One region of the Variovorax sp. V213 genome, then DNA from elsewhere that is predicted to be linked to it. Evidence: predicted binding sites of a transcription regulator. Region 1 holds the regulator's gene; the other holds the start of a gene.

Region 1 (7,649 bases):
GGACGCACGTCCGCCAGCGCCAGCTTGAGCGAGTCGAAGCCCAGCAGGTCCCGGCCCCGGGCGTCGCCCAGCCTGGCCCCCTGCGCTTCGACCGTGCCGGTGATCTTGAGGCCGGCCGTGGCGGCTTGCTCGAAGTCGATTTTCAGGTCGGCGTCCAGGCTGCCCGCCTGCAGCTTCACAGGCAGGCCGCCCGGCAGGTAACCCAGATAGGGCGCGAGGTCGAGGCCCTTGAACTGCAGATGGGCGTCGGTCTTGCGGCTTTTCGCGAACGGCGTGGTGAGGGCCGCCGAATCGAACTTGCTGCCGTTGAGCGCGAACGCGAGCTTGGGCTCGGTGTTGACGTCGCGCTTGGAGGCGAGGTTGCTCAGGAAGGGCACGTTGAGCACGAAATCGCGCAGCTCGTGCTTGCGCTTGACCGTCTGGTCATCGAAGTCGACCGCGCCGTTCTTGATCGAGATGTTGTAGATCGCGAAGCGCGCCGGCTCCGCATTGGGGTCGGACGGCGGAACGGCAGCCAGCTTGGCCAGGATGTCGTCGATGTCGTACTTGCCGTCGGCAAGGTGCGTGAGCAGGATGGCCGGCGATTCGATGGTGACGGCGTCGATCACCGGCGCCAGGCGGGCGAGCGATTGCAGTTCGGCGTCGGCATAGATTCGCTTGACGGCCACCTGGGGTCGGCTGCCGTCGGCCGTGGCAATGCGCAGGTCGTCCAGCGCAAGTTCGAGGGTCCAGGGCTTGAAGTCGATCTTGCCGACCGTGACCTGCCGACCGAGCTTCTCGCTCGCGATCTTCTGAAGCTGGCTCTTGGCGATCGGCGGTACCGCCAGCCAGGCCACGATCCAGAGCGCCAGAAGAGCAAGCACCGCGACGATCCCACGTCGCACCCATTTGTTTTGTTTGAGCGAAGCTGCATCCATCGAGGGAGTGTGCCGCAAAGAAAGAACAAGGCAGAAACAAGAAAGCCCGGCAATCAGACGAATGTCTCATTACCGGGCTTGATGGCGGGCCTAAGACCCATGCCATCGATTCGCGCGACCGGAAGTCAATGGTTCCTGCCGTGCTGGCAGCAAGAGATTGCCGCCGTGGGTCCTCTGTCATTCGAGCCTTCGACTTGCACCTCGGGCTACCTGACTTCGGAACACGCCTGATCACTCAGGCGTGTCCAGATTAGGCGCCCCTCCCCTGCATTGCAATCCCATCCACCAAGGGATTACCCTTGGGTAGGCCTGCTCAATGGGAACAATCTGTTTAAATATGTAATTGCATAAGAACAAGGCTTCTTATGCTTGACCGGGTATTTAGCCACGCTAGAATCCGGCCTGCCCCTGGCTGCCCAGACCCAGCAGGGGCCTCCTGAATCCGCCGCCGAATTCCCCCGGCTTGATCAGGTCGCCGCGCTCCTACCCCTACACCTCCATGCGCGGAGCCTGATTCGTACCAATCCAAGCGCCGCAGCCTTCATCCACCGCCTTCCAGCGTTGCGAACAGGTGCCGCACAGAAAGGAAGAGCGATGAACAAGGCGTTTGATGCCACGGCCCGCGGGCTGAGGACCTTTGCGTCCGATGTGGCAGACGGCTTTTTTGAAATCACCCACAACGGGTTTGCACTGGTCGGCCTGGCCATCGTGTTCGCGGCCCTCGCCCTCGTGGCACGCCCGGACCTGCGACAGACCGGTGAGGAGCAACTGATGGGCTGGCTGCAATCGCGCAAGCCGGCACCGGAAGCCACTGACCTCGAGCCGACCGCCATCGTGCGCACCACGGCCGCAAGCCCCGGCGACCTGCCCAAGCAGCAGGCCGCCGTGGCCTATTGGCTCAGCAAGAAGTACCGCGTGGCGGCCGAACCGCTGAGCGTGCTGGTCGCCGAGGCCTATCAACTCGGCAAGCGCACCAAGCTCGACCCGACGCTGATCCTCGCCATCATGGCCGTCGAATCGAGCTTCAACCCATTTGCCCAGAGCCAGGTGGGCGCCCAGGGCCTGATGCAGGTCATGACACGCGTGCACGGCGACAAGTACGAAAGCGCGGGCGGCACGCTCACCGCCTTCGACCCGGTGACCAACATGCGCGTTGGCGTGAAGGTCCTGCAGGAATGCATTGCCCGCGCCGGATCGCTCGAAGGCGGGCTGCGTTACTACGTGGGTGCCGCCAACCTCGAAGACGACGGCGGCTACGCATCCAAGGTGCTCGCCGAGCACGAACGGTTGCTGCAGGTGGCCAATGGCCGCAATCCGCCCACGACGGCGCCGATCGTGCGCGCGCAGCCGATTCCCGTTGCGACGCCCCCGAAGCGGCAACAGGCCTCCGAGCCGGCCGCCGACCCGCAGAAGGTGGCCCTGCTTTCGGAAGTTTCCTGAGCCCCTCGGCGATGGTCAAAAGCGTGGGGTGCGCTACACTTCACCCCGTACGCGACTGGCGATAGGCGCAGCACCCCTCGGTGCCCCGCGCTGACGTGGAATACCACTGGGAAGCGTGCCGCCTGGCATCCATACAGGCGTTCAGCCGTTCGCCTGGGCAGCCCTTGTTTGGTTGAAGAACAAGGACCTCGTCTTCAAAGGACTGCCATGTACCACCGCAATATCCTGGTCGAACAGACCGACCCCGAAATCTGGGCTGCCATCCAGGCCGAAAACGCGCGCCAGGAACACCACATCGAGCTGATCGCGAGCGAAAACTACGCCTCGCCGGCCGTCATGGCCGCCCAGGGCTCGCAGCTCACCAACAAGTACGCCGAAGGCTACCCCGGCAAGCGCTACTACGGCGGCTGCGAACACGTCGACGTGGCCGAGCAGCTCGCCATCGACCGCATCAAGCAGATCTTCGGCGCCGACGCCGCCAACGTGCAGCCGCATTGCGGCGCCTCGGCCAACGAAGCCGTGATGCTCGCCTTCCTGAAGCCCGGCGACACCATCATGGGCATGAGCCTGGCCGAAGGCGGCCACCTGACCCACGGCATGCCCCTCAACATGAGCGGCAAGTGGTTCAACGTGGTGAGCTACGGCCTGGACGCCAACGAAGCCATCGACTACGACGCGATGGAGCGCAAGGCGCACGAGCACATGCCCAAGCTCATCATCGCGGGCGCCTCGGCCTATTCGCTGCGCATCGACTTCGAGCGCTTCGCCAAGGTGGCCAAGGACGTGGGCGCTATCTTCATGGTCGACATCGCCCACTATGCGGGCCTGGTGGCCGCGGGCGTGTATCCCAACCCTGTGCCGCACGCCGACGTGGTGACGTCCACCACCCACAAGAGCCTGCGCGGTCCGCGCGGCGGCATCATCCTGATGAAGTCGCAGCACGAGAAGGCCATCAACAGCGCCATCTTCCCGGGCCTGCAAGGCGGCCCGCTGATGCACGTGATCGCCGCCAAGGCCGTCGCGTTCAAGGAAGCCATGACGCCCGAGTTCAAGGCCTACCAGCAGCAGGTGGTGAAGAACGCCCAGATCGTGGCGGACACCCTCACCGAGCGCGGCCTGCGCATCGTGAGCGGCCGCACCGAAAGCCACGTCATGCTGGTCGACCTGCGCGCCAAGGGCATCACCGGCAAGGAAGCCGAAGCCGTGCTGGGCAGTGCCCACATGACGATCAACAAGAACGCGATTCCCAACGACCCTGAAAAGCCGATGGTGACGAGCGGCGTGCGCATCGGCACCCCCGCCATGACCACGCGCGGCTTCAAGGACGAAGAAGCCCGCATCACCGCGAACCTGATCGCCGACGTGCTGGAGAACCCGCGCGACGCCGCCAACATCGATGCGGTTCGCGCCAAGGTCCATGCGCTGACAAGCCGGTTCCCGGTCTACCGCTGATCCAGGAAGACGTGGCCGCATGAAATGCCCTTTTTGCGGTCATCTCGAAACGCAGGTCGTCGAGACCCGCGTATCGGAAGACGCCGACTTCGTGCGCAGGCGCCGCCAGTGCAGCGCCTGCGACAAGCGCTTTACCACCTATGAGCGGCCGGACGTCAACTTTCCGGTCGTCGTCAAGAAGGACGGCAGCCGCGCCGACTTCGAATCGGGCAAGGTTCGCGCCTCGATGATGCTGGCGCTGCGCAAGCGGCCGGTGAGCATCGAGCAGATCGACAACGCATTGCTGCGCATCGAGCAGAAGCTGCTCGCCAGCGGCTTGCGCGAAATCGATTCGACCAAGGTCGGCGAACTCGTGATGCGCGAGCTCAAGAAGCTCGACAAGGTGGCCTACGTGCGCTTTGCCTCCGTATACCGGAGCTTCGAAGACGTGGACGAGTTCAGGCAGCTGCTGCGGGACATCTGAGCACACACGCTCGCGGTGGGTTCGTTCGGCGGTTCAATTCAGCCATTCACTGGCTGTCCTTGCCACAAGCGCCGCTTCCGCAATCCCCCTTGACTTCGGGGTTGCAGACCCTGGCTCGGCCCGACGCCGACACCACGATCGACGCCCTGCGGCCCGACTCCGCCTTCAGGGTCAGGCACCCGGCGCCGAAACCCGAGCTGCCCGCCCGGCGAGAGAAGCCGTTGCTGTCGTAGTCCAGCCCCTGCACGAATCCGTCCCCCAGCGCCGCGTCGACGCTGATTCCGGCCGGCAGCTTTTCGAACTTGCGCAAAGTTTGGGGCACGGCGTCGGATCCCGACCGCACGGCCCATCCGCTCGACCAGTCGTTTCCATTCAGCGCCACGACGTGGACCCGCTGCGAACGTTGAATAGCCTCGGTCCGGGCGAAATTCAGCGCCGCGACGAAGCCGTTGGACGCGGCCGCAAGGCGCTGGTGGAGCAGCAGATCGCGAAATGCGGGGACACCGAGGGAGCCCAGGATCGCGACGATCGCAATGACTGCCATCAATTCCACCAGCGTGAAGCCGCCCTGCGGCGCGAGCACTCGCCCGCGGCCACCCGCTCTCATTGCCAGCACCGCCCGCCCGCAGTGCCGTCGCAGCCCTTGTCGCCCGTGCTGTCGATCCAGAGCGTCCCGACCTCCGGATCGGAGAGGCCCGGCCTGGGGGTTGCGGTCAGCCTGATGCAGCGGTCGATGGTGTCCTGCCCCTCGCAATTGCCGCTCTGGACGAGGTATTTGCCGCCTGCGCCGCCCTCCCCGGAGCCGCCTTCGTAGCGCCTGTACTGTCCGCTCAAGGTGTAGTTGCGCTCCTGCTGCTGCATCTGCTGCACCAGGGCCGACCGCGCCTCGGTGCGCCAGCCTTTGCGCACGAAGTCCAGGTACGACGGGTAGGAGATTGCGGCCAGGATGGCGACGATCGCAAGCACGATCATCGCTTCGATCAAGGTGAAGCCGCAGCTGCGCCCGGCACCGCGTTGCACTGCCTTCATGGTTTCGCACCCCGGTAATCTGCAATCTGGCGCCAGTTCAGGCGCCCGGACACCCGGGAGACCTGGCCGCCCTCCACAGGCCGCGCGATGGACATGCGAGGCGCACCCGAGCCACCGGGAACACCGACGTTGACGACGGAAAGCTTCTTCGTTTCCGTTCGGCGTCCGAACGCATCGGTGGCCGTGTAGGCGCCCTCGCCCAGTTCGACCAGAAGAGGCGACGACAGCAGCCCGACGCTCGAAAGGACGCAGGTTCCGCCTTGCGACAGGCCGGTCATCGCATTGACCGCGCAGCTTCGGCCGCCACCGTTGGCGCTGCATGCCTCGGCATTCGGTATCAGCGTGTTGAAGAACAGATAGCCGTCGCTCAGCGTCAACCGCGAGACCTGCCGCTCGCCCAGTTCCAGCGCGCCCGGAAAATCGAAATACCAGCCGCGGCGGCTCACGGCGCTGCCGGTGGCGGTGCCATAGACGAAGGGCTCGCCCAGGATAGCCGGCAACGACTGGCCTGCGGCGGCAACAGCCCGCCGCGCCTGGAGTTGCGTACGCGTTTCGCCGGCCGGAATCGCCTTGCCGCTGTCGTACACGCCGTACAAGCTCTGCACGCCGCGGTTCGCGCGGCCCATGTCGTCGGCGCTCACGAACTTGCCGGTGCCGAACAGCACGATGGCACCGCCGTTCGGCCCGGCCCCGACTTCGGGCGCTACGGTGATGGGCTGGCGCTTCGCATCTGTGCCGCCCGATGTCGCCACCATCAACGGAAGGCCACCCAGCCCGAGTGCGTTGGCTTCGCTCCACGGCGCATTGCCCGTGAAGTCGAACTTCCACAGGTTGCCCTGCGTGTCGCCAGCGTACAGCCAGCGCGCCCAGCCGTCCGCCGCGGCAAAGTCGCCGGGCGTGCCCAAGGCATTCACGAGCGCGTTGTCGGCCGGTGCGGGCAGCACGACCTTGTGATAATTGAGGCCCCGCTTCCATGCTGCGCCGGCCGGTTTGTCGAGCGAGAGCAGGAACAGCGCGGCGCGCCGGTCCGCATTGGCGTTGTTGAACCCGGACGCAACGACCGCGAACCACGCATAGGCCGCGGGCTGGGTGCGAGTCGCTGCCGAGAGGCGGAACTTCATGATGCGTGGCGCCTGGAGCACATGGCCCATATCGCCGTCGTCCGCACCGGTGAACTCCCACAAGACCTTGTCCGCTGAAAAGGCGGCGGGGTCGGAAATGTCGAGCGCAAAAACGCCGGTGGCCCCGGCCCCCGTGCCGGAGACCAGCACCGTCTTCCACGCACCGCCGGCCATCTGCGCCTCTGCCGCCGCGGCCGAGCCGTCGACATAGGCCTGATGCGCATAGTTGGGCGAGGTGTAGCCGGCCAGCTTCGACGACACCGCGCGGGGAACATAGGCGAAAAGCTCGTGGCCCGTGGCGGCCGAGAATGCATGCAGCATGCCGTCGTTGGCGCCGACGTACACGGCCTGCGGCCTTCCCTTGTGAGCATCGAGAAACTGTTGGTACTCGGCACCTCGCACGTTCGGGCTCGGATGGCCGACGAAGAGCGGGTTCGAATTGGCAACGTCGCCCATCACCGAATCGCGCACACGGAACGTGCCACCGGACGCTGACAGCTCCTTGCGCCGGTCGCCGCGCAGGTAGGCCAGCCGCTCGGGGCCCAGGCCATCGGATGCCGCTGGCACGGCATAGGGCTCGGCGTTCAAAGCGCTTTGCAGCGACTTGTCCAGTGCGTTCCACTGAAAAGGCGTGCCGACGCCGGCAGCCGAGAGGGTGAAGATGTGCCGGTCCGCCGGCTCGCGCGCAGGCACTGCGGGTTGGGCCGATGCATCGCCGGTCAGCAAGGCGCCCGCGTCCCAGCTGGGTTCCTCGGCCTGGCGAACGGTGCCCGAGCCTGCGTCGTAGGCCAGTGAATACGCCAGCAACGTTCCCGACCACCTGCGCCCGCCGAACCGGGCCACATAAAGACTGCTGCCCGCGGCCCCGATGCGGTTCGACGAAATGGCCGCGTCCGCCGTGCTTCCGCCCGATGGCGCCGCCGCCGACCGGAATACGCGCCGGATCGCGGCCAGGAGCTGCTGCGGCTCGCCGGCCAGGAAGTAGTTGGACGGCTTCGGCTGGCCGTCGTCGTCGATGCCTTCGGCCCATTCGGCATTGCTGGCCACGTCCGCCCGGCCACCGCCGCCCGATGCGAGGAACGGATTGCCGTCGTTGTTGCTGTCCACGAAGCCGCCGTATTTCGATGCGAGGTACAGGGCGCTGCCGCGCTGGCCCTGCCGAACGGCGCCCTGCCCGCCCGCGTCCAGATCGATGCCGAAGGTCTGGACTCGCGCCCCGGCAAAATC
Region 2 (7,649 bases), 2.3 Mb from region 1:
GATGACGGCCTATGGCTCGGCCGAAAACGCGGTCGAGGCATTGAAGGCCGGCGCGTTCGACTACCTGACCAAGCCGGTCGATCTCAAGCAGTTCCGCGCAGTGGTCGCTTCCGCCGTGCAGGCGCAGCAGGCGCTGCCCACCAAGGCGGCGCGGGCGGCGCCGGCGGAAACGGGCGAACGCACCGATGCGCCCGTCATTCCAGGCAGCGGCGTCGCGTCGCTCCAACGGCTGGTGGGCGACTCGGAGCCGATGCGGCTGGTCAAGTCGCGCATCGCCAAGGTGGCACGCGGCATGGCGCCGGTGCTGGTGCGCGGCGAATCGGGCACCGGCAAGGAACTGGTGGCGCGCGCCGTGCACGCCTGCAGCCAGCGCAGCGAAGGCCCTTTCGTCGCGGTCAACTGCGGCGCCATTCCCGAGAACCTGCTCGAGGCCGAATTCTTCGGCGCCCGCAAGGGCTCCTACACCGGATCGTCGCAAGACCGCGACGGCTACTTCCAGGCCGCGCGCGGCGGCACGCTGTTCCTCGACGAGATCGGCGACCTGCCGCTGGCGATGCAGTCCAAGCTGCTGCGCGCCATCCAGGAGCGCAGCGTGCGCTCGATCGGTTCCACGCAGGAAGACGCGGTCGACGTGCGCATCGTGAGCGCCACGCACAAGGATCTGCATGCCGAAGTCCAGGCCGGCCGCTTCCGGCAGGACCTGTTCTACCGGCTCAACGTGATCGAGATTGCGGTGCCCGCGCTGCGCGACCGGCGCGAAGACCTGCCCGCGCTTTGCGCCGCGCTGCTCGCGCGCATTGCGCAGGACGGCGGGCTGCCGGTGCCCCACCTGTCCGCCGATCTGCTGCGCCGCCTGGCACAGCATCCGCTCGACGGCAACGTGCGCGAACTCGAGAACCTGCTGCATCGCGCCGTGGCGCTCAACGACGGCGACGAGCTGCACCTCGACCTGACGGCGGGAGGACAGCCTGCCGCGGCGCCGGCCGATTCCTCAGGCGCGGCAGCGTCCGCGCCTGCGTTGCCGACTTCTGCGTCGGAGGCCGGCGTCGAATCGCCCGCCGCGCCCGCTCCGGCCGCAAGCGCGGTTGCGGAGTCCAGGCCCGCCGCCCTTCCCTCCGACCTGCAGGCCTACCTCGACCAGCAGGAGCGCGAGATTCTCGTGCGCGCGCTGCGCGAAAGCGGCTTCAACCGCACGGCGGCCGCGGCGCGGCTCGGCATGAGCCTGCGCCAGATCCGCTACCGCATCGCGCGGCTGGGCATCACCACGCCCAACGGCGACGAAGGTGCCACCAGCCATGCCGACGACTGACGCACCGGCCAGCGCGGGCAGCCACGGCGACGGCCTCTGGCACGCCGGCTGGTATCGCTTCGCCAAGGCGCTGCGCTCGCCGAATTTCGGTCCCCGGCCCGCGGGCGCGCAGACCGACCTGATCGTGCTGCATTCGATCAGCCTGCCGCCCGGCGAATACGGCGGCGATGCCGTGCAACAGCTTTTTGCCAACCAGCTCGACTGGGACGCACACCCCTACTTCCAATCCATCCGCGGCCTCGAGGTTTCCTCGCATTTCTATGTGCGGCGCAATGGCGAGCTCTGGCAGTTCGTGAGCTGCGACGACCGTGCCTGGCATGCCGGCGTGTCGGCGTGGCGCGGCCGCCAGAACTGCAACGACGATTCAATCGGCATCGAACTCGAAGGCCTGGAAGGCGAGCGTTTCGAAGAGGCGCAATACGAAACGCTGGCCAGCCTCTGTGCCGCCATCGCGCAGCACTACGCCATTGCCCACATCGCCGGCCACGAGCACATCGCACCGGGCCGCAAGCAGGACCCGGGCGCCGGCTTCGACTGGCAATTGCTGCGCGGACAACTCGGCTGGAACTTGCAAATGTTTCCCGAGCAGGCGATCCCGCGCTAATTTTTTTTATCGCGCGGCGCCCCGCGATGCGCTGTGCTTGAGCCGCCCACGTTTCGCAAATGCCGGCGCGCAGCGTAGCAACCATGCGCCTTGCAGGCCCAAATCGTCCGGCAGGCCACGCCCCATGCGGCCTGCGCGACCATAGGCCAGTATTCACGCGGCACCGATGGCCGTATGCCGAATCCTAGAGAAATACCCGTAGGGGTTAAACTTCTGCAAAACACTACCTGTAGTGGCTTGTAGACCCTCGGCACCCTAGATATAGTGTCCTCCGTCCGGTCAACAACGCCGGCGCAACGCCCAGCCAAGGCGCTGCCATCCAACAAGAATTGCCAACCGAGAGGAAGCGAATGCAAACTGCCCTGAACACCCCATCGACCCCGCGTGCCGTTCCCTCCACGCCGTCCCAGCAACGCGACGCCGCGGGCCCCACCACCGCCCAGAACCTCGCGCACTACCAGATCATTCGCCGCAACGGCGCCGTGGTTCCCTTCGAACCCAACAAGATCGCCATCGCGATGATGAAAGCCTTCCTGGCGGTGCACGGCACCCAGGGCGCGGCTTCGGCCAGCGTGCGCGAAACGGTCGACACCCTCACGCAAGGCGTGATCCGCGCCATGGTCCGCTCGCGTCCGGGCGGCGGCACCTTCCACATCGAAGACGTGCAAGACCAGGTCGAACTCGGCCTGATGCGCGGCGGCCACCACGAAATCGCGCGCGCCTACGTGCTGTACCGCGAACGCCGCACGCAGGAGCGCTCCAAGCAAGGCGCGCAGGAAGCGCAGGCCACGCCGCTGCTGCACGTGCTGGACGGCGGCGAACGCGTCGCGCTCGACCTGAACGAACTCAAGGGCCTGATCGAATCGGCCTGCGAGGGCCTCGGCGACGGCATCACCGCCGCACCGATCGTCGCCGAGACGATGCGCAACCTGTATGACGGCGTGCCGCTCGACGAGGTCTACAAGGCCTCGATCCTGGCCGCCCGCACGCTCATCGAGAAGGATCCCGACTACACCTTCGCGACCGCCCGCCTGCTGCTGCACACGATCTTCAAGGAAATCATCGGCCGCGAAGTCATGCCCGCCGAGCGTGCGCAGACCTACGCCGACTACTTCCCGCAGTTCATCAAGAAGGGCGTCGAGAACGAGCTGCTCGACGAGAAGCTGCTGCAGTACGACCTGCCCCGCCTGGGCGCTGCGCTCAAGGCCGAGCGCGACAACCAGTTCGACTACCTCGGCCTGCAGACGCTGTACGACCGCTACTTCCTGCACGTGCGCAAGAACCGCATCGAGCTGCCGCAGGCCTTCTTCATGCGCGTGGCCATGGGCCTCTCGCTGAATGAAATCGACCGCGAAGCCCGCGCCATCGAGTTCTACGAAGTGCTGTCGTCCTTCGACTTCATGTCGAGCACGCCCACGCTGTTCAACGCCGGTACGCTGCGTTCGCAGCTGTCCAGCTGCTACCTGACCACCGTGCCGGACGACCTGGACGGCATCTACGAGTCAATCAAGGAAAACGCGCTGCTGTCGAAATTCGCCGGCGGCCTGGGCAACGACTGGACCCGCGTGCGCGCGCTCGGCAGCCACATCAAGGGCACCAACGGCGAATCGCAGGGCGTGGTGCCGTTCCTGAAGGTGGTGAACGACACGGCCGTGGCGGTGAACCAGGGCGGCAAGCGCAAGGGCGCGGTCTGCACCTACCTCGAAACCTGGCACCTCGACATCGAGGAATTCCTGGAGCTGCGCAAGAACACCGGCGACGACCGCCGCCGCACGCACGACATGAACACGGCCAACTGGATCCCCGACCTGTTCATGCGCCGCGTGATGGAAAAGGGCACCTGGACGCTGTTCTCGCCCTCGAACGTGCCCGACCTGCACGACCTGTTCGGCGCCGACTTCGAGAAGGCCTACGTGGCCTATGAAGAAAAGGCCGCGCGCGGCGAGATCAAGCCCGCGCGCACCATCCAGGCGTCGGACCTGTGGCGCAAGATGCTCACGATGCTGTTCGAGACCGGCCATCCGTGGATCACCTTCAAGGATGCCTGCAACGTGCGCTCGCCGCAGCAGCACGCCGGCGTGGTTCACTCGTCGAACCTGTGCACCGAGATCACGCTGAACACCAGCGACACCGAAACCGCCGTCTGCAACCTGGGGTCCGTGAACCTGCTGCAGCACCTGAAGGACGGCAAGGTCGACCACGACAAGCTCAAGAAGACCATCGCCACCGCGATGCGCATGCTCGACAACGTGATCGACATCAACTACTACGCCGTGAAGAAGGCGCGCGACTCGAACCTGCGCCACCGGCCGGTCGGCCTGGGCCTGATGGGCTTCCAGGACGCGCTGTACGAACTGCGCATTCCCTACGCCTCGCAGGAAGCCGTTCAGTTTGCCGATGAGTCGATGGAAGCGATCTGCTACCACGCCTACTGGGCGTCGACCGAGCTGGCGCGCGAGCGCGGCAAGTACTCGAGCTACAAGGGCTCGCTGTGGGACAAGGGCATCCTGCCGATCGACACCCTCGAGCTGCTCGAGAAGGCCCGCGGCGGCTACGTCGAAGTCGACCGCTCGGCCACGCTCGACTGGGACGCGCTGCGCCAGAAGATCAAGGCCGACGGCATGCGCAACTCGAACTGCGTGGCCATCGCCCCGACCGCGACGATCTCCAACATCATCGGCGTCGATGCGTCCATCGAGCCCTGCTTCGGCAACCTCTCGGTCAAGTCGAACCTGTCGGGCGAGTTCACAGTCATCAACCATTACCTGGTGCGCGACCTGAAGCGCCTGGGCCTGTGGGACGACGTGATGGTGATGGACCTGAAGCACTTCGACGGTTCGCTGCGCCCGATCGACCGCGTGCCGCAAGACGTGAAGGCGCTCTACGCCACCGCGTTCGAAGTCGAGACCACGTGGCTGGTCGAAGCCGCCGCGCGCCGCCAGAAGTGGATCGACCAGGCACAGTCGCTCAACATCTACATGGCCGGCGCATCGGGCAAGAAGCTCGACGACACCTACAAGCTCGCATGGCTGCGCGGCCTGAAGACGACCTACTACCTGCGCACGCAGAGCGCGACGCACGCCGAAAAGTCGACCGTGCAATCGGGCCGCCTCAATGCGGTGTCGTCGGGCAGCGATGCACCCTCGGGCATGAGCGCGCTCGAAGCCGCAGCGGCCGCAGCGAAGGCGCAGATGAGTGCGATGCCCGCAACCGACATCGCGTTCTGCGGCGTCGACGATCCGACTTGCGAAGCATGCCAATGACGCGCCCGTGAAGTCAGCGAGAGGTGCATGCACGACGCGCGAACTCTCAGTCGATCACGGCATCGACTGACATCGCGCGATGCATGAGAGCAACATAACAACCACATAAATGGAGCGCGATGTGAACGAGCACTTTGCAACTCACATCGTTGCTCCGATAATTGAGCATTGGATTTTTCTATGTTGACCTGGGACGAAGAAGTCAAGCCCTCCTTATCAAAGGATATGCAACAAGGATTGCAGCAACACCACGCATCGACCAGCGGCATGACCGCAGGCCGATCGGTGGACGCTCCGACTTCGTCGATTGCACAGCAGCCCACAGCAGCTCCCGTCGCTGCGCAGCGCGTCAAGGCGTCCGACAAGCGCATCATCAACGGCCAGACCGACGTCAACCAGCTGGTGCCGTTCAAGTACAAGTGGGCCTGGGAAAAGTACCTGGCCACCTGCGCCAACCACTGGATGCCGCAAGAGGTGAACATGACGCGCGACATCGCGTTGTGGAAAGACCCGAACGGCCTGACCGAAGACGAGCGCCGCATCGTCAAGCGCAACCTCGGCTTCTTCGTGACCGCCGACTCGCTGGCCGCCAACAACATCGTGCTGGGCACCTACCGCCACATCACGGCCCCCGAATGCCGCCAGTTCCTGCTGCGCCAGGCATTCGAAGAAGCGATCCACACGCACGCGTACCAGTACATCGTCGAGTCGCTCGGCCTGGACGAGAGCGAAATCTTCAACGCCTACAACGAAGTGCCGTCGATCCGCGAGAAGGACCAGTTCCTGATCCCGTTCATCGACGCCATCAGCGACCCCCACTTCAAGACCGGTACGCACGAAACCGACCAGACGCTGCTCAAGTCGCTCATCGTGTTCGCCTGCCTGATGGAAGGCCTGTTCTTCTACGTCGGCTTCACGCAGATCCTCGCGCTGGGCCGCCAGAACAAGATGACCGGCGCCGCCGAGCAGTACCAGTACATCCTGCGCGACGAATCGATGCACTGCAATTTCGGCATCGACCTGATCAACCAGCTCAAGCTCGAGAACCCCGGCCTCTGGACCAACGAGTTCAAGGCGGATATCAAGGCCCTCTTCATGAAGGCCGTCGAGCTCGAGTACAAATACGCCGAAGACACCATGCCGCGTGGTGTGCTCGGCATGAACGCCTCCATGTTCAAGGGCTACCTGCGCTACATCGCCAATCGGCGGGCACAGCAGATCGGCCTCGAAACGCTCTTCCCGAACGAGGAAAACCCGTTCCCCTGGATGAGCGAGATGATTGACCTGAAGAAAGAGCGCAACTTTTTCGAGACCCGCGTGATCGAGTACCAATCGGGTGGCGCGCTCTCGTGGGATTGAATCTTTCCGACAAGAATTAATGAATTCAAGAATTGCCCTTGCCACCGATCGCGCCGAAGAGCGCGGCATGGACGAGGGCTCAGGTGTTCATGGTGCTGGGGCTCAGATTCCAACGCCATGAATCGCTTCGCGCTACCAACGTGCGTGGAGTGCTTCAATAGGTTGATTTTTTCAACTTGATCAAGGAGAAATAGAAATGGCAACTGCAAAGAAAGCGCCGGCTAAGAAAGCCGCTGCAAAGAAGGCTCCGGCAAAGAAGGTCGCGGCCGCTAAGAAGGCTCCCGCCAAGAAGGTAGCTGCGAAGAAGGCTCCGGCCAAGAAGGTCGCAGCGAAGAAGGTAGCCGCCAAGAAGGCGCCTGCGAAGAAGGTAGCCGCGAAGAAGGCAGCTCCGGCCAAGAAGGCCGCTGCCAAGAAGGCTCCGGCGAAGAAGGCTCCTGCCAAGAAGGCGGCGGCGAAGAAGGCTCCGGCGAAGAAGGCCGCTGCCAAGAAGGCTCCGGCGAAGAAGGCCGCTGCCAAGAAGGCCCCTGCGAAGAAGGCTGCCGCCAAGAAGGCTCCTGCCAAGAAGGCTGCGGCCAAGAAAGCCGCGAAAAAGCCCGCTGCCAAGCCTGCCGCTGCTGCCAAGAAGCCTGCTGCGAAGAAGGCTGCCAAGGCAGCCCCTGCCGCAGCGCCTGCTCCTGCTGCGCAAACGACGCTGAACCCGCAGGCAGCCTGGCCGTTTCCGACGGCCAGCAAGCCCTGAGCTTCTCAGCGGCCTTGACGGCAAAAAGCCCGGCACCTCACGGTGTCGGGCTTTTTTTACGGGCGCCTGAACAAGCGGCTCAGAGGCCGAGCGCCTGCCTGTCGATCTGGTAGTTTTGCGGCCCGCGCTGCGCGATCTTGAGCGCACCGATGCGGTTGCCCAGTGCCGCGCACTGCGCGAGCGGCCATTCTTTTTCCAGGCCGAACAGCAGTGCGCCGCGCCAGGCATCGCCGCAACCGGTGGGCTCGACCACGGCAGTGGGCGTCACGCCCGGCACATGCTCGCGTTCGCCGTCGGTCCAGACCTCGCACCCCTCGCCCGCCAGCGTGACGACCAGGCCGCGCACGCGCTTCGAAATCTCGGCCAGGCTCCAGC

Evidence for each region. The regulator NrdR, encoded in region 1, represses ribonucleotide reductase genes. The targets are predictions, from matches to a motif close to CACNANATNTNGTG.
Region 2: a site for NrdR is predicted at 2,167-2,180, ahead of ACAM55_RS20270 (ribonucleoside-diphosphate reductase subunit alpha). Genes of this name have one in related genera too.

What each region holds. Positions count from the first base shown of each region.
Region 1 covers NZ_AP028664.1:2,000,313-2,007,961, reverse strand. Annotated here, with positions in the region: gene ACAM55_RS09565 (DUF748 domain-containing protein) at 1-917, opposite strand, end outside; gene ACAM55_RS09560 (transglycosylase SLT domain-containing protein) at 1,512-2,357, shown strand; ZMP/ZTP riboswitch at 2,399-2,523, shown strand; gene glyA (serine hydroxymethyltransferase) at 2,565-3,809, shown strand; gene nrdR (transcriptional regulator NrdR) at 3,829-4,272, shown strand; gene ACAM55_RS09545 (GspH/FimT family pseudopilin) at 4,319-4,855, opposite strand; gene ACAM55_RS09540 (type IV pilin protein) at 4,876-5,301, opposite strand; gene ACAM55_RS09535 (pilus assembly protein) at 5,298-7,649, opposite strand, start outside.
Region 2 covers NZ_AP028664.1:4,263,356-4,271,004, forward strand. Annotated here, with positions in the region: gene ACAM55_RS20260 (sigma-54-dependent transcriptional regulator) at 1-1,309, shown strand, start outside; gene ampD (1,6-anhydro-N-acetylmuramyl-L-alanine amidase AmpD) at 1,296-1,913, shown strand; gene ACAM55_RS20270 (ribonucleoside-diphosphate reductase subunit alpha) at 2,264-5,176, shown strand; gene ACAM55_RS20275 (ribonucleotide-diphosphate reductase subunit beta) at 5,357-6,535, shown strand; gene ACAM55_RS20280 (histone H1-like DNA-binding protein) at 6,732-7,274, shown strand; gene ACAM55_RS20285 (carbohydrate kinase family protein) at 7,354-7,649, opposite strand, start outside.